Regions from separate parts of the Chitinimonas sp. genome, predicted to be linked through region 3. Evidence: predicted binding sites of a transcription regulator. Region 3 holds the regulator's gene; each other region holds the start of a gene.
What was found. Region 3 encodes FNR, which switches genes on or off when oxygen is low (the NO sensors DNR and NnrR bind a similar motif). Its sites were predicted from a motif close to TTGATNNNNATCAA; they were not measured.
Positions count from the first base shown of each region.

Region 1 (4,210 bases), on a different contig from region 3:
GCACCAGCGCATGCATGGGGCCAAGCAGTGCCCAGCCAGTCTGCGCCTGTCGTGCCTCGGCAATCAGGCGATGGCTTGGCAATAGATAGGCAACGATAAGCACCGCCTTGGCCAGACCAAAACCTGCGAGATACCAGGGCAAAGCACCGCGCTCGCCGGCCGCTGCTGCGGGCGCCATACCCAGGTAATGCGGCAACCAGGCGACCAGGGCCAAGCCAAAGGGCAGAAAGTGCCAGGCCCATGCCCGACGGGCGCGCTCGGCGCGCAGCAGACTGCAAAGATGCAGCCATAGCAAGGGTCCGATCAATAACGGCAAAGGCGCAATGGCTGATGCAAGGCGCGGTGACTGATCGAAGCGGCCGGCACCCGCGAGCCAGGCATGGCCGATGATCAAGGCAAATACCAGCACCAGGGCGGCCAGCAGGCGCGCCGGCAAGCGGCTTGGCTGCGGTTGTCGCACCGCAATCAAGGCCAGCGCGAGAAACACGCCTTGACCAAAGGCGATCAGCAGCAACCAGTTCCCCATGCTATTGCCCCGTCCCTCTCCCTATGGAAATTTGCGGCCGAGCCAGCGTTCGTAGGCCGAGCTGCCCGGACGCACGCCAGCCATACGGCATCAGCCAGATGCTGGGCCTACTTGCATGCGGGGTGCACGCTCATCGATCACCACGGTATGGGCAATCTTGTCCTGGATCGCCTGCCGGTTCGGGTCCCACAGCACTTGGGCAAAGCCGAACAGGCCGGTGGCCATGCCTGCAGCATAGCCGCCATAGCGGCTGAAACAGTTGATCACCGATAAAGGCTTGCCGGTCAATTCCACCACGCGCAAGCCGAACAGGCGCTTGCCCAGGGTCTGGCCGCGCCACATGGCCGGCACAAAGGTGAAATACAGAATGGCGGCGCCAAAGCCGTTGCTGAGTTTTTGCAGCAAACGCTTGAGCTGCTCGGTCCAGGCAAAGGCATGGGGCTGGCGGGCCAGGGCCAGCTCGTGCTCCAGCTGAGCGATGCGCTCCGCGTCGCTCAGCACGGCCGCACTCGCCGTGCCCGGCTTCTCATCTTCCTCTTCAAACACCAGCAACTGGCCGACCTTGGTGTGTTCCATCTGGGAAAGCAGCTGCTGCATGCCGCCGTACAACAAGAAGGCCACGCCGATTCCGGCAAACAGCAGGCGGCGGCGGCTGATGCTTTGCGCACCCCAGCGCAATGCCAGGCGCCACACCAGAACCATGGCGCCAATGATCATCCAGATGCCATGCATGCCCGACAGCACCGCCACCACCAGCAAATCCACCCCTATGGCAAGAAGCCTGCGCTTGGGTGGCGCCAGCATCACACCGAGCAGCTCATTGCTGACATTGAGCGCCTCCGGCGTGACCGCACGCTGCGACCACATGTAATGGCGGCTGGGAAGGCGGGGAAGCTTGCGTATTACCGACAAATTCATGCTCCTGATTGATTGCGCAGGCTAGGCACTGTTGACGCATTGCGGGAATCGGCCATCGCCTCTTGCGCAGGCTCTACCCCGCAGCCGCACAGCCTGGCGCAGCCGAATCGTAGCAGTTTGCCACCGCTTGGCCATCCATTGACCAAGGTCAAATCAAGCGCGCTGCTGCTGGCGTGTAATGGCAAGCAAGAAATCGCATTCAAACCAGCCAGGAGTTCATCATGAATATTGCCGTACAGGATCTGTTCACTACCGACATCGGCCTGCTCAGCCTCGTCACCATTGGCGTGGTGATCGGTATTGCCAGCTATATGGTGGTGTTTGTGCGCCGCCATATCGCCGAGGACGAAGCGGCGCAGCGCCAGCAACAGGACAAGCTGGCGCGCTGACGTGCCCATGGGGGCGGGTGCGGCACAGGCAAATGTGGAAAAAGCCGGCGAATCGCAGCTGTGCGGTTTGCCGGCCAAGCTGCAGAGCACTATGGCGACAGGCGCAGCGTTGGCATCAAGCCAGCGCTGCCTGTTTGCGTCGCACCCAGAATCCCTCGAGAGTGTAGAAAGCCAACGCCGACCAGATCAGCGCAAAGCCGATCAGCTTGCCTTGGCTGAATGGTTCGCCCCACAGGAATACGCCCAGCGCCATCTGCAGCGTCGGCCCGATGTATTGCAGCAAACCAAGCAGCGACATCGGAATACGCCGTGCGCCGGCGGCAAACAGCAGTAAAGGGATGGCGGTAATCGGACCTGCCGCCACCAGCAAGGCGCGCATATGGTCGCTGCCGTTGGCAAATCCGCTCTGCCCTTGCATGGTCAGCCAGATCAGATAGCCGGCGGCAAACGGGGTAAGTAGCAGGGTCTCGAGCGACAGACCTTCCAGCGCACCAAGGCTGGCAGTCTTGCGTAGCAGGCCATAGGTGCCGAACGTTGCAGCGAGGATCAGTCCTATCCAAGGCAACTGTCCGGCCAGGACCGAGAGCCACAGCACACCCAGCGCCGCGATGCCGATCGCCGTCCACTGACCGGTGCGCAAGCGCTCTTTCAGCAGCAGATAGCCGAACATCACATTCACCAGCGGATTGATGAAATAGCCGAGGCTGGCATCGACCACATGCTGGTTGTTCACCGCCCAGATATACAGAAACCAGTTGATCGACAATACCAGCGCGCTGGCGGCAAATCGCCCCAGCACCCGCGGGTTGCGCAGTGCATCGCCCAGCCACTGCCATTGGCGACGTCCAAGCAGCAGTAGCAGCAGGAAGACCAGCGACCAGCACACCCGGTGCAGCAGGATTTCCAGTGGTGCAACCGGCTTGAGCAGATGCAGATAAAGCGGCAACAAGCCCCACATGAAGTAGGCCATGGCCGCGTAGATGGTACCGGTTTGCATATTCGGGACTCGCAGGGATCAGGGCGCATCATCGCGCAAATGCCGTTACAGCACACGGCACACTATGGCGTATCGATCTGGCACTGTACCGGCCGCTTTACAGTACCAGTCTGGTGCCGCTTGCTTACTGTAGCGGTACGCGAATTCAGTAGCCGGCCCGATCCGGGCAAGCGAGGGACTGATTCAGACCAGATGCACTGTTCAGCCTATTCTGCTCGCCACGACGCAAACCACCGCCTTGCTGCAGCAAACAAGGTGCACAACACGGTAAACTCGCCGCCACGCTTACCGGAACCCCACCGCATGACCTCTTCAGCCGAACTCTCGCCGCTGGGCAAAACCACCGCCTATATCGAGCAATACTGCCCTTCGCTCTTGTTTCCCATTGCACGCCTAGGCAAGCGCGAAGAAATCGGCGTGCCTGCTGCCCTGCCGTTTTTCGGGGCCGACTTCTGGAATGCCTATGAATTGTCCTGGCTCAACCCCAAGGGTAAACCACAAATTGCCCTGGCCAGTATCAGTGTCCCGGCCGACTCGCCGAATATCATCGAAAGCAAAAGCTTCAAGCTCTATTTGAACAGCTTCAACCAGACACGCCTGGACGATGCCGAGGCCTTGCGCACTACCCTGGCGAGGGATCTGAGCGCGGCGGCCGGCGCCAGTGTCAGTGTCCGCCTGGTTCTGCCCGACGGCTTTGCCCGGCAGCAATTTGCCGAACTCGACGGCTACTGCATCGACAATCTCGATGTCGATATCGAGCATTACCAACCGCAAGCCGACTTGCTAAGCACACTGGATGAGCCTGAGGTGGAAGAAACGCTGTGCTCCAATCTGCTCAAGTCCAATTGCCTGGTCACCGGGCAGCCCGACTGGGCCAGCGTGCAGATCCGTTATCGCGGCAAGCCGATTGCGCGCGATCGCCTGCTGCAATATCTGGTCTCGTTTCGCGGCCATAACGAATTCCATGAACAATGTGTCGAGCGGATCTTTATGGATATCAGCCGCCAATGCAGGCCGGAAGCCTTGTCGGTCTATGCGCGCTATACCCGTCGCGGCGGCCTCGATATCAATCCGTTTCGCACCAGCTTCACCCAGGCGGCACCGGCCAATCTGCGTACCGCCCGGCAGTAAACGGCGAGCAGGTAGCTAGCCGGGCAAATGGCGCGCCGACTCAGGCGCGCATTGCCCAGGCAAGCAGGCTATCGCGCAATTGCAGCACCGGCGTGCTCCAGTCTTGCCGCTGCACCTGGCGGAACAGGCGCATGCCCGGATACCAGGGGCTGTCGGCGCGCTGGCGCAGCCAGCGCCAATCAGTCTTGTAAGCGGGCAGCAGCACCCAGCACGGGCGCCCCATCGCGCCGGCAAGATGCGCTACCGCGG
Region 1 covers NZ_JAYRLZ010000001.1:25,653-29,862, reverse strand. The annotation lists gene ACE3OH_RS00110 (helix-turn-helix domain-containing protein) at 1-526, opposite strand, end outside; gene ACE3OH_RS00105 (RDD family protein) at 617-1,393, opposite strand; gene ACE3OH_RS00100 (DUF3149 domain-containing protein) at 1,666-1,833, shown strand; gene rarD (EamA family transporter RarD) at 1,949-2,830, opposite strand; gene queF (NADPH-dependent 7-cyano-7-deazaguanine reductase QueF) at 3,134-3,961, shown strand; gene ACE3OH_RS00085 (tetratricopeptide repeat protein) at 4,002-4,210, opposite strand, start outside.
Region 1: a site for FNR is predicted at 1,583-1,596, ahead of ACE3OH_RS00100 (DUF3149 domain-containing protein). Genes of this name have one in related genera too.

Region 2 (4,210 bases), on a different contig from region 3:
ATTACCAAACAGACCGATGTAATGCTGCGATAGCTCGGCAATCACCGCAGCCCGTTCAGGGCTGACCACCAGGCGGCCTGTATTGGCGTCGTAGCGATTGCGACGCATTTCTTCCTTGGTGCGCGCTGCGATCACTGCTTGCTCATCCGGCCCCAGCTTATCGAACGCACTGTGGTACTGCTTCTGCGCTAACGTATCACGCAGGCCGACCACTTCACGATGCAGCCAGTCGGCCGACCAATCAGGGGCGATATAGCTGCCATGGCCCCATACCGAACCGAGCTGTTGACCACCGGCTGACAACCAGGACTCTTGTCCATGCTGAACCTGGTCCCCGCTGAACAGCAGCGTGCCGTTGCTGCTGATGACCTCTTTGGGAATCGGCGGGGCGGATAGGTAGATCTCCCTGCCTATCCAGCCGAGTGCGGCAAAGGACAGGAGGAATATCACGGCGAGCGTGCGCCAAAGGCGGTGCGAGTTGCTCATGATGGCCTTCCTTGGTGAGGTTGAAAGAAGCTATAAGATTCATACTATTTGTATCTTTTATAAGATGCAAGAAAAATGAATCTAATTCTGTTGATGTTGAAAGGTTGCTCAAGGCTGCGAGCCCCGCTTGGCGAACTAGGCCGGCGGGGCCAAGGTCGTTAGCCCGGTTTGCCGTCCTGGCGCGCCTGCCAGTAGATCGGAAGTATCCGGGTGGCCCAGGCAATCATCACCGCCAGCCAAAGTAAGGACACTACATTGATCCAGCTTGCCGACAGGCCCAGCAAGGCAATAACCACCCGCAAGGCGGCTACGCCGTGCATGGCGAGATAAATGGCCCAATAGCCAGAGTCGGCCACCAGCTGGCGGCCACCATGGCCCAAGGTAACCCGCGTGACAAAGCCGACTAGCATGGTGCAACAAAAGCCCAGTGCCAGCGCGTGCGCTGGGGCTGCGCCGACGGGCCACCCAAATACCGACAGCGCCTGCAGCAGCAGCGCCGGCGCCAACCATGCAAACGACAGATGCAGCATGGCCAACAGGTGATTCGTCATGACCCCGCGCTGCCACCAGCGCCAGCTGGTAAAGGCCAAGGATAGCGACAGTGCCAGGGTTACGCAGCCGGTCAGCCGCGGGCTATCCAACAAGCCACTTAGCACCAAGAGCGCACAAGCCGCAAGCCAGCCATCCAGCAGGAAACGGGGGCGCCATATGGCAGCGCCGGGCAGGGCAGACTGGGTAAAGAAGGGCAGCATACGGTGGGATACGGTCAGAAAAATTGGCAGCAGCATCCCCCATAGTGCGGCATCGCGAGCTTGTATCCACAAACGGCCATCGCCTGAACGTACCCAGAGAACCGCCAGCATGATCACCAGCGTACCCAGCAGCATGGCAGCCAACAGTCGCGACGGATGAAACCTGTCGGCCTCCGAGCTGCTGCGCAGGCAGCCAAGCCAGCGCAGTGTTGCGATCGCCCAGACCAGCTGCATGACCAACAAGCCGATCACCGGCCAGCTTCCGCCATGCGCGAAGCCGATCAGCGCCAGTAACACGCCAGACAAATATCCTATCGCCATGGGGAAATGGCGCGTAGACGCTGGCAAATTCAGCCACTTGGGGCCAGCCGTGAAAATAAAGCCAAGCATGAACAAGGGAAATACGCCTAGTGGCATCATCAGCGCGTGCACCATCACGACCGGATAGGCGTGGCTGCCAGGTGCGAGTTGCAGACTAATCAGCCACCAGAGCGCCATGGCCAGCAGAGAAAGCACACCAGCGGCAAAATAGGCGCGATGTGGTGCCTGGGCTAGCCTTTGCCAGCCTGTCGAAGTGTCGCTTTGGTAGACAGTCAGGCCCATGCTTTGCCTCCGCGACGCTGGCTCATCGCAGCGCCCAATCGTTGCAAGGTCTCTGCCGACAATTTGCTGGCGGCCCCATATACCAATGCCTCTTCCTGATCGGCATGGGCGGGATAGCGTTGGGCAAAATCGCCGAGCTCAGCTGGGCTCGGTAACCATTGCTGCCTGGTCACAGCATCCAACCAGGGTCTTACCGCCAGCCACAGCGCATTTAGTAACGCATGCTCAGCCTGCAAGGTGTCCAATGAATGATTCAGCTCAAGCTCGCCGAGCTGACGCAGGGCAGGGAATAGATCATCTTCCTCATCCGCGTGGTGTAACGGGGCAGCGCGCTCGAAATACCGTAGCACATTGGTGGCCGCCTGAGCCGCTTCAAGATCAGCGCCATGCTCGGCAAGATGCTGCGCGATACGGGGCGCAAGGCTAGCAAAGTGTCGCACTTTGTCATGGCAGGCCAGCAGCAAAGCAATCGGGTCGTCAAAACCGGGGGCGGGGGCTTGGCTCAGCATCAGGTCTTCCTGTATGGATGGGCAAACGGCGGGGATGCCGACAATAGGTACACCCGGTCTGCTGCAGGTGACTTGCATTAGTGTCTGGCACTTCCAAGCGGCTTCCAATTCCACTTCGGGCCTAGTTCTGAAGACCTAGGCATGGGTAATTTGCGGATTCAATTGATCTGCGTCAGTTTTTTATGGGGGGCGGACGGTAGCTTGGCAGTAATCAGCGGTACCGCGAGGTACCTCCCGCCCGAGGCCTGACACGGCTTCCATTCAGGAGATTGCCAGATGAGCACCAGAGCACCCCTTGTCACGCCCTTGACCATGGCCTGCTTGTCAGCCCTGCTAGGCGTACTGCCTGCAACGCAAGTGCTTGCCGATGAAGTACTACCGGTCATTCATCAAGAACTGTTGGCGCCGCCATTCCTGCCTCCGCCCGTTGCCCGCAAGACAGCTGCAAAGGTGGTCATCGACCTGACCGTCGAGGAAGTCGAGCGCGAAATCGCGCCGGGTTCGACCTACACCTTCTGGACCTTTGGCGGCACCGTGCCGGGCAAGATGCTGCGGGTGAGGGAAGGGGACACAGTCGAGCTGCATCTGAAGAATCTGTCCGGCAACAAGCTGCCTCACAATATCGATCTTCACGCTGTGACCGGTCCAGGTGGCGGTGCACCACAAACCTTGATTGCGCCGGGCAATCAGGCATCTTTCACGTTCAAGGCGCTGAACCCAGGTTTGTATGTGTACCACTGTGCGACCGCGCCGGTTGGCATGCATGTGGCTAATGGCATGTACGGCATGATTTTGGTTGAGCCCAAGGCCGGTCTGCCCAAGGTGGATCGTGAATACTATGTCATGCAGGGTGATTTCTATACCAGCACCGGCTATCGCGCAGGCGGCCTGCAGCCATTCGATATGCAAAAGGCAGTCGATGAGAAGCCAACCTATGTCGTGTTCAACGGCGCAGACCGAGCGCTGACCGGCAAGAATGCGCTGACGGCGAAGACCGGAGAAAAGGTCAGACTGTTTTTCGGAGTGGGCGGCCCGAATATCACCTCCAGCTTCCATGTAATTGGCGCCATCTTTGACAAGGTTTACTTCGAAGGCGGCATGAGAACGCAAGAGCAGGTGCAGACCACTTTGGTGCCCGCTGGCGGTTCGGCCATCGTCGAATTTACCCCCAAAGTCCCTGGCAATCTCACCATGGTCGATCACTCGCTTACCCGTGCATTCAATAAGGGTGCTATTGGCCTGATTGCCGTAAGTGGACCGGAACGCCCTGATATTTACAGCAAGGGCATTCTCAGCCCCTTGGCCGATGCCAGTTCGGCCAAGGAAACCAAGGTTGCTCCAGGCGAAGAGGCGCCGGTAAATGCCGAGCCGCCAGCCCTGCATGACGCGGGGCCGGCCAATCATGGTCAGGCAGTATTCAGCAAGCACTGCGTGGCGTGTCATCAGGCCAATGGCCAGGGGGTGCCAGGCGTATTCCCGCCGCTGGTTAATTCGGACTTCATCAAGAACAACCCGATCGAGGCTGCCAAAGTGATCCTAGGTGGCCGCGCCGGCGAAATGACCGTGAATGGAGTGAAGTACAACGGTGTGATGCCATCGCTCGATTTGTCCGACCAGGAGGTGTCGGAAGTGCTCAACTTCATCAACACGCGCTTCAATGGCGGCAAGCCGGTGCTGGATGCTGAGGCCGTGAAGAAGCTGCGCAATAGCAAGTAAACGGGTATGCGCCACCGTTTCTGGGCGACAGCCCTGCACTTTATGCTGTTGACGCTGACCAGCCAGTGCTGGGCGGACGACGACTACCTGCCCGTGCTTGGCGGTGTGTTTCGCAGTGCACTGCCGGAGAACGATGGTCCAGTA
Region 2 covers NZ_JAYRLZ010000131.1:6,043-10,252, forward strand. The annotation lists gene ACE3OH_RS12930 (nitric-oxide reductase large subunit) at 1-486, opposite strand, end outside; gene ACE3OH_RS12935 (NnrS family protein) at 645-1,841, opposite strand; gene ACE3OH_RS12940 (hemerythrin domain-containing protein) at 1,832-2,428, opposite strand; gene nirK (copper-containing nitrite reductase) at 2,627-4,066, shown strand; gene ACE3OH_RS12950 (formylglycine-generating enzyme family protein) at 4,073-4,210, shown strand, end outside.
Region 2: a site for FNR is predicted at 2,513-2,526, ahead of ACE3OH_RS12940 (hemerythrin domain-containing protein). Genes of this name have one in related genera too.

Region 3 (4,210 bases):
TTGTCCAGAAACGGCAGGCGTTTACCGGCATCGGCCAACAAGCCGCGCTGGCGGTCTTCCGGCATGCCTTCGCTGGGGTAGAGCTCTTCGTGGTAGTTGGGGTTGCGCACCATGACGTAGCGGCTTGGGCCGTGTTCGGTGAGCATGAAGGGGCCGGAGCCGATCGGCCAGTTGTTCATGGTGATGCCTTGTTCGGCCATTCCGCGCTGGGCATAGAATTTTTCGGCTTCCCAGGGCATGGGCGACATAAAGGTCATCGCCATCCAGTACTTGATCTGCGGATAGGCACCGTTCAGGCGGATTTCCAGGGTATGGTCGTCCAGTGCGCGCACGCCGCTGATCTCGTCGCGGCGCAGATCGCGCCAGGGCAGATAGCGGTCGCGCGGCGGCAGAGCCTTCGCCAGCGCGCCATGTTCCAGCCTGAGCTTGTCGCCATAGTCCTTCAGGCCGACGATGTACTGGTTGATCTGGCTATAGATCGGCGACGGCGTTGCTACCCAGGGGCTGGCCAGGCGCTTGATCTGGTAGACAAAATCGCCGGCCGTCACTTCGCGGGTAGACGTGGCGGCTTTATCCAAGGGGAAATCCCAGGGACTGTGTTTGCCGGAAATGTCGGCCGGCTTCAGGTCGTGATAGAGGAACTGGCCGTTGGCATCCTTGGCTAGTGCCGGGTGCGGCTGGTATTTCAGGCCGTGACGGATCTTGATGGTGTAGACACTGGTGGCAATCTGTTCGCCCGGCGCATTGTCGGGCAGGTCTCGCCCATCCTTGTCAAGAAAGTGCGGCAGCGGTACCGCTTCGGCGCTCAGGCCGATCTGCGTATACGGGCGTTTCAGGTAGTGGTAGCTGAGCAGCGGCTCGTAAGTGCCATACATCCACGGCGTTTCCGGCAGCGAGTACGAGCTGACCGGATCGAGATATTTATGCACTTCCTCGAACGAGGTGTAGAAGGTATTGCCAGCAATATCGGCAACCGGATAGGGCTGGTTGGCAGTTTCACAGCCGGCCAGCAGGGCGGCGAGCGCAATGCCGGCCAGCGCGTGCTTGCGCGAGAATAAGGACATGGACAGCTACCTGCGTGGATTACGGCACCGGCGGTGCGACGGGCGCGATGATGCCACGTTGGGGCGTATCAGGTAGTACCGATATTGTCAGTGTGGGTTTTTCGCCATCGTCGCGGGGCTGGAACATCCGCGTCTTGGGGGGCGCTGTGCGCAAAGCGTATGAAGCACCGCCAATGCAGAAAGCCATTGCTGCTGTTGGCGCTAGCTGCGCCTTTGCAGAAAGCCGCTCCGGCCTTGGATGGCTGCTTATTTCAGGCCGGTGCAGCCGGATACCAGCTGCTTGATGGACGGCAAGTCGACGATCTCGATTTGTTTGCCCTGTACCGCAATCCAGCCTTCGGCCTGAAAGCGCGAAAAGGTACGGCTCACCGTTTCCAGCTTCATGCCCAGATAGCTGCCTATTTCTTCGCGGGTCATGCGCAGCACGAAATTGGTGGAAGAGAAACCACGCGCGGTCATGCGCTGCGACAGGTTCAGCAGGAAGGCTACCAATCGTTCTTCGGCGCGCATATTGCCCAGCAGCATCATCACGCCCTGGTCGCGGACGATTTCGCGGCTCATCAGCTTGTAAAAGTGCCGCGTCAGCGCCGGGATCTTGTGCGCCAGCTCTTCGATCTGGTGGTAGGGCAGCTCGCAAACTTCGCAGTCTTCCAGCGCCAGTGCGGTGCAGGCATGGCGGTTGTCGCCCAGTGCATCGAGGCCGATCAGGTCGCCGGCCATATGAAAGCCGGTCACCTGCTCGCGTCCGTCTTCCGACAGCACGGTGGTCTTGAAAAAACCCATGCGCACCGCATACAGCGATTTGAACGGATCACCGGCGCGAAACAGCGGCTCGCCGCGTTTGATCGGCTGCCGTTGATCGATCACCACATCAAGCTGGGCCATCTCGCCCATATCCAGGCCAACAGGTAGGCAGAGCTCACGCAAGCTGCAATTGGAGCAGGCGGCTTTGAGTGACTGGACGGGGATGATTTCGTGGGCAATGGACATGGCGATCAATGAATCTGGTTTGACGGGGGTCAAAGCCGTAAGTCTGACGGCTACTTAGACTGGCGGCAATCGGATATCAGGAAAATATCATCATGCATGCCCATTTGCTGGCCGATCCGGCGGCAATCGAGTTTGATTCTGAGCTGTTGCGGCGCTATGACAAGGCTGGTCCACGCTACACCTCCTACCCGACGGCTGATCGCTTTGTAGAAGAATTCGATGCCGCCCGCTATGGCGAAGAAGCCCGCTCCGCCGTCCACGGCGCGCGGCCGCTATCGCTGTATGTGCATCTGCCGTTTTGCGACACCATCTGCTTTTACTGTGCCTGCAACAAGATAGGCAGCAAGAATCGTGGCGATGCAGATATCTATCTCGACTATCTCGAAAAAGAAATTGCCTTGCAGCGCCCCTTGTTCGGCCATGCGCCGCAGGTCAGCCAGCTGCATCTGGGTGGCGGATCGCCGACCTTCCTGCGCGATGATCAGTTGCAGCGCCTGATGGCGATGCTCACCGCAGCGTTTCCGTTGCGCGACGGTGCAGAATGCTCGGTGGAGATCGACCCGCGCCAGCTGGGTGAGGGAACCCTGGCGGTACTGGCGGAATGCGGCTTCACCCGGATGAGCATTGGTGTGCAGGATGTGAATGAAGCAGTGCAGCAGGCGGTGAACCGCATCCAGCCGGTGAACATGACCAGCGAGACCTTGGCAGAAGGGCGGCGCCTGGGCTTTCGCTCGATCAATATCGATCTGATCTATGGCTTGCCGCATCAATCCTTGAGCACCATGCAGGCAACGCTGGAGCAGGTGAAACGCTGGCGGCCCGACCGGATCGCCCTGTATAGCTATGCGCATCTGCCGGAGCGTTTCAAGCCGCAGCGCCGCATCGATACGCAGGCTTTGCCGGCTGCAGCTGAAAAGCTGGCTATGTTGAAGCTGGCTACCGAGTCGCTGCTCGATGCCGGCTACATCTATATCGGCATGGATCACTTCGCTTTGCCGGAGGACGAACTGGCTGTGGCACTGCGCAGTGGTCGTCTGCATCGCAATTTCCAGGGCTATTCCACTCATGCTGATTGCGATTTGCTGGCGCTGGGCGTGTCGTCGATCGGCAAGGTCGGCAATAGCTATGTGCAGAACCATCGTGCCTTGGAAGACTATTACGATGCGCTGGATCAGGGGCAGCTGGCGGTGGCGCGCGGCTTGACGCTGACGGCCGACGATCTGCTGCGCCGCGCGGTGATCCAGGCACTGCTGTGCCATGCCGAGCTGTCGATCGAGGCGTTCGAAACCGGCTGGCTGATCGACTTCAAGCGCTATTTTGCCTATGAGCTGGAGGCCCTGAATGCCTTGGCCGACGATGGTCTGGTGGTGGTGGACGATGAAATGATCCAGATCACGCCGCGTGGCCGCTTGCTGGCGCGGGCGGTGGCGATGGTGTTCGATCGCTATCTGCGCGAGGCGCAGCAGGGCGGACGCTTTTCGCGCTTGATCTGATAGCCGCTTGGCCTGATCTGGCCGGGCATACTAGGCGCAAGCCAGCCCGTATGGGTGCGCGCTGGCTTGAATGTTTGGCATGGACGACTGAAGTAGTGCGTCGCGACGGGAGTTGATGATGTATCAAACCATTCTGGTGCCGATTGATGCCAGCGACACCGCCCGCCGCGGCTTGTCCGAGGCGATTGCCTTGGCGCAGCGACTGGGGTCGGCGCTGCATATCCTGCATGTGCTCGATTACCACATGCTGTTTCTCGATATGAGTGGCATGGCCTGCCTGCCCGACGGCACCAAGGTGATGCGCGAGGCTGGCGAGCAGGTGCTGCGGGAAGCGCAGGCCTTGGCGGCAGCTGCCGGCGTAGCTAGTGAGGTCGCGTTGGCAGAACAGGTGGCGCCGGTTGTGGCCGATGCGATCATCGACGAGGCAGTGCGCTGCAAGGCGGACCTGATCGTGATGGGAACCCATGGGCGGCGCGGTGTTCGTCATATGGTGATGGGCAGCGACGCCGAAGGGGTAGTGCGGCGCGCTACCGTTCCGGTGCTGCTGGTTCGCGCTGATCCCACAACCGAGATCTGAGCATCGACTGATAGGGGTGGCCAAAGCCATGCCACGCCGTTGTGCTGGATCAGTGCACCATCTTGCCGCCATCGGAGAAGATGGCA
Region 3 covers NZ_JAYRLZ010000085.1:4,531-8,740, forward strand. The annotation lists gene ACE3OH_RS10050 (ABC transporter substrate-binding protein) at 1-1,064, opposite strand, end outside; gene fnr (fumarate/nitrate reduction transcriptional regulator Fnr) at 1,311-2,054, opposite strand; gene hemN (oxygen-independent coproporphyrinogen III oxidase) at 2,147-3,547, shown strand; gene ACE3OH_RS10065 (universal stress protein) at 3,663-4,124, shown strand; gene ACE3OH_RS10070 (ABC transporter substrate-binding protein) at 4,174-4,210, opposite strand, start outside.

Region 4 (4,210 bases), on a different contig from region 3:
CGAGGCGCTTATCCGCAAGCCTATCTAGTAATTGGTGGACGAGCTGTACCCCGACGAATTCTGGCAGATCCACCGCGCCACCCTGGTGCGGGTGGATGCCATCGACCAGGTATCACGCGATTTTCGCGGCCAGCAGATCGTCCATGTGAAGGGCCACAAGGAAGAGCTGGAAGTGAGCCGCAGCTATAACCATCTGTTCAAGCATATGTAGGCGGATGCGCAGCTATCTGGCGGCGGGGGCGGCTCGCGTCGCCGCGACAAAGCGCTGGACGACTGCGCTATGCATGACCGCCTCGCGCCCGGCGGCGATCAGCTGATCGACCTGTGCCTCGGGCAGACTCAAACGGGTGGGAATGGCATTGAGGCGGGCCGAGCGCTCCGCGCCCAGATCGTCGAACGACACGCGGGTGACGACAAATTCCACATCGTCGCACCGCCAGCCGGGCCGTGCGGCCGCCAGCGCCTGTTGCCGGGCTGCTGGCAGGGCGCAGCGGTAGTCGATCACATCGCGCTGCCACTGCTTCATCATCGGTACGAAATTGTCGTAACTCATGCGCACATTGGTATCGATGGCCGAGTCGATGGCGGCGCTGGCCAATTCGACACCGGACGGACCCGACTCGCGCTGGTTCCAGTCGCCACTGGGCGACTGGCCGGCATCCACCACCACGAACAGCATCTTGCGCGTGCGCACCGCATCGGTCTCGGTCAAGGGGCCATAGGGCGCGCCGCGCAACAGGCGCGACTGCATGATGCTGGTCAGGCCGTAGTTATCGGTTACCCCACCGTCGATCAGCTTGATATAGCGCCCCTTGCCGGCATCGCGGATATCCTGCACCCCTTTTTTCACCGCCAGCGCCAGCAAGGAATGCGCGTCATTGCCACGGGTGCTGACTTCAGGCAGGGCGGTGACGCAGGCATCCGGATGCTTTTCCAATACCACCGGCGCAAAGAACAGCGGCACCGCCATCGAGGCGGCCACCGCATCGGCCACCGGATAGCTGGCCAGATCGCTGCATAGCAGATCAAACGCCCGCTGGGTGAACGGGAAGGCGATGCGGTGGTACACATTGGTGGCATTGACCATCACGATGGGCTTGCCGCGCCGGAACATATCGGCATAGCTGGCACCCCGGAATACATCGGCATCGAGCCAGCGCTGCAGGTCTTGCCTATCGTTCAGGCCACCGGCCATCAGCCGGGCGATATTGAGCGGATTGACCAGGCTGAAACGCAGATCGGCTTCACCATCTTTCAACAGCACCGAGCGAAAGCTGTTCAGCGTGTCCTTGCCGTGCAGGCCGTAATAGGCTGCGGTCATCGAGCCGCCGGACACGCTACTGATAAATGACAGCTCGTCGAGCAAGGCGCGCTGGCCATCCAGCGGCAAGGCATCGAGGCCCTGCAGTGCGCCAAAGGAAAACGCCGCCGCGCGAATGCCGCCGCCGGAAAACGACATCGCCACTGCCGTCTCGCCGAACACATCGACCGGCTCGCGCAAGGGCGGCACAGCCTGCGCCGCCGGCTTGATCGCCGGCAGGTTGCGCGCCGTGTTATGCGGCGCCGTGGAGCAGGCAAACAGACAAAGGCAGCAGAGGGCGAGCCAGGCGCCACGCAGTCGTATCAATGACATCGGTCAAGTCCAGGCAGGAGTCGGGCCCGCGATTCGGCGCAGGCAAGGGGAAGTACCGCAGCAACAGCAGCACTGCGCCGTGAAGGCGGACGCATTCTTACTCGAAACTGGCAAATGAATCTAGCGCGCAATGTTTTTCATTTGCTGAACCGCAAGGCCGGCCATTAGGGCCGTCAACGCCAGTTCGCATCGGCTTGACCAAGATCAAGGAGCGAGTGCTGCGCCAGATCAGAATGGCGCCACCACCGCGCCCAAGGAGCCACACATGAGCTATCGCACCATCTTGGTCCATGTAGACAGCAGTCCGCGTGCCGCAGCACGTATCCGCTATGCCTGCCAGCTGGCCGAGGCCAACGAGGCCCATCTGACCGGCCTGTTTGTTGCGTCGCCGGTATTCAGCGGCGGCCTTGGGCCGTTTCCGGCGCCGCCGGAGACCTATGCCGCACAGTATCTGGCACTGGAGCGCGATGCCGCCGCCGCCAAGGCTGGCTTCGAGCGACTTACCCAGGCCTATCGCCCTCGGGTGGAGTGGCGCCAGCAGCTTGGCCCCTGTGTGGATGCCTTCAATCTGCATGCGCGCTATCACGACTTGCTGCTGCTCGGCCAGCGTGATGCGGCGGCACCGGTTGACGGAGTACCGGACGACTTCGTGGCAAGCGTGGTGATGGGTTGCGGCCGGCCGGCCCTGGTCTTACCCTATGCCGGCGACTTCACTGGCCCCTCGCGCCATATTCTGGTGGCCTGGAATGGCAGTCGCGAGGCCACCCGTGCCGTGACCGATGCCCTGCCACTATTGCGCGAAGCCGATCGGGTGACCGTGTTGACCATCAGCCCGCAAGTGGGCGATCACGCCCATGGCGAGCTGCCTGGCGCCGATATCGGGCTGTATCTGACCCGCCATGGCGTGCATGTCGAGGTGGCGCGCGATGTGGCATTCAGCCGCGATGTCGGCGAGGTCTTGCTGTCGGCGGCAGCCGACCGCGCCGCCGACGCCATCGTGATGGGGCTGTATGGCCATTCACGCCTGCGCGAGCTGATGATGGGCGGCGCCAGCCGCACCCTGCTTGGCGCAATGACCATCCCGGTATTCATGTCGCATTGATGCAAGCCCTGGAGTATCAACATGACCTTGCCCAGCCCAGATAGCCTGAGCGCAATGCGCGCAGCCGATACGGCACCACGCAGCGAAAAATGGCCAGCCGCCGTGGTGGCGCTGGCCGAGCGCTTCCACGCCCCGCTTGAGCATATCGCCGCGCTATACCAGGAAAAATGGCGCAGCCTGCGCGATCACGCCACCGTGACCGTCTACCTGCCCATGCTGGTGGAAAAACATATCAAGGCCTGCCTGCGTGCCGAGGCGCATCAGCATGAAGATGCCCTCAAGCCCCATTGAACCTTGGCGCGCAGACCACAGAGCACACCGAGAAAGCCGAAGTGTAGGTCGGGTTTCAAGCCGACAGCACCGCTAGAAAAGGCCGCATCACCACCACCGCCGCGCCCCGTCGGCTTAACTCCCGACCTGCCGCTTGGGGTTCTGTTCCGATTTCAGGGTTGGCACAAGAAGCGACCGTGGTTGTCATGCTGTGAACAGGCTCTAAGGCGCCGCAGCATCCATCTCGATCTGGATGCCGACTTCGTCCGCCACCAGCGGCAGGTAGTGGCGCATGCCCCATTCGCTGCGCAACAGGCTGGTACTGACGCTGGCCTGGCAAGCGGGGCGCCTGGCTAATTCGCAGCGCAGCGCGCTGATATTGAGCTGCACAGGCTTGCTGACGCCGTGCAGGCTCAATAGGCCAGACACCTGGCGTGGCAGATCGGCGTCCAGCGCCAAGTCCTGCACCTTTACCGTTGCCAGCGGGAAATTTGCCACATCGAAAAACTCGCTGCCGCGCAGATGGTTGTCGCGGCTTTCCGAGCCGGTGCTGATCGAAGCGAGCGCGATACGCACTTCCAGGCTGGCGGTCCGCGTCACCGTATCAATCTGCATGCTGCCACTGGCCTGGGTAAACACGCCGTCGATGGCGATGAATCCAAGCGCCTTGGCCATGAAGCGGGGCTGGACATGGATCTGGTCGAGCGTCAGCATCGGTTCTGCCATGGCTGACAGGCAGCCAATCACATTGAGCAGCCAGAGACGCAAGCTGTGTTTCGGCCGGCATGGCATGGTCAATCTGTCTCCCGTGCAGGTGGGCAGACTGCCATTGTAGGTTGCGGTTTCGGCAACGCGTTGCCGCGAGGCGCCGAGCCTATGCATAATGGTGCGCATGCCCAATCTACCGCCCTTTATCGCCCCCGCCCGCTACACCGATCCCGCCGCCGCATTGGCGCGTGCCAATGAAATCTACCAGCAAAGCATCCAGCATCTGCGTGTTGCCATGCAGCGCTTTGTCGCCGGAGAATCCCTGCCCGGCCGCGTTCGCGCCTGCTACCCGTTCGTGCGCTTTCAAACCGACACGGTGGCGCGGCTCGACCCGGTGGATACCAAACGCCGCAGCTACGGCTTTGTCGCTGGCCCCGGTCGCTTCGAAACCACCCTGACCCGGCCTGATCTGTATGCCGACTATTACCTGGACCAGC
Region 4 covers NZ_JAYRLZ010000251.1:1,979-6,188, reverse strand. The annotation lists gene ACE3OH_RS18060 (LytTR family DNA-binding domain-containing protein) at 35-211, shown strand; gene ACE3OH_RS18055 (patatin-like phospholipase family protein) at 224-1,633, opposite strand; gene ACE3OH_RS18050 (universal stress protein) at 1,899-2,735, shown strand; gene ACE3OH_RS18045 (DUF3562 domain-containing protein) at 2,757-3,026, shown strand; gene ACE3OH_RS18040 (YceI family protein) at 3,228-3,773, opposite strand; gene ACE3OH_RS18035 (AMP nucleosidase) at 3,898-4,210, shown strand, end outside.
Region 4: a site for FNR is predicted at 1,828-1,841, ahead of ACE3OH_RS18050 (universal stress protein). Genes of this name have one in related genera too.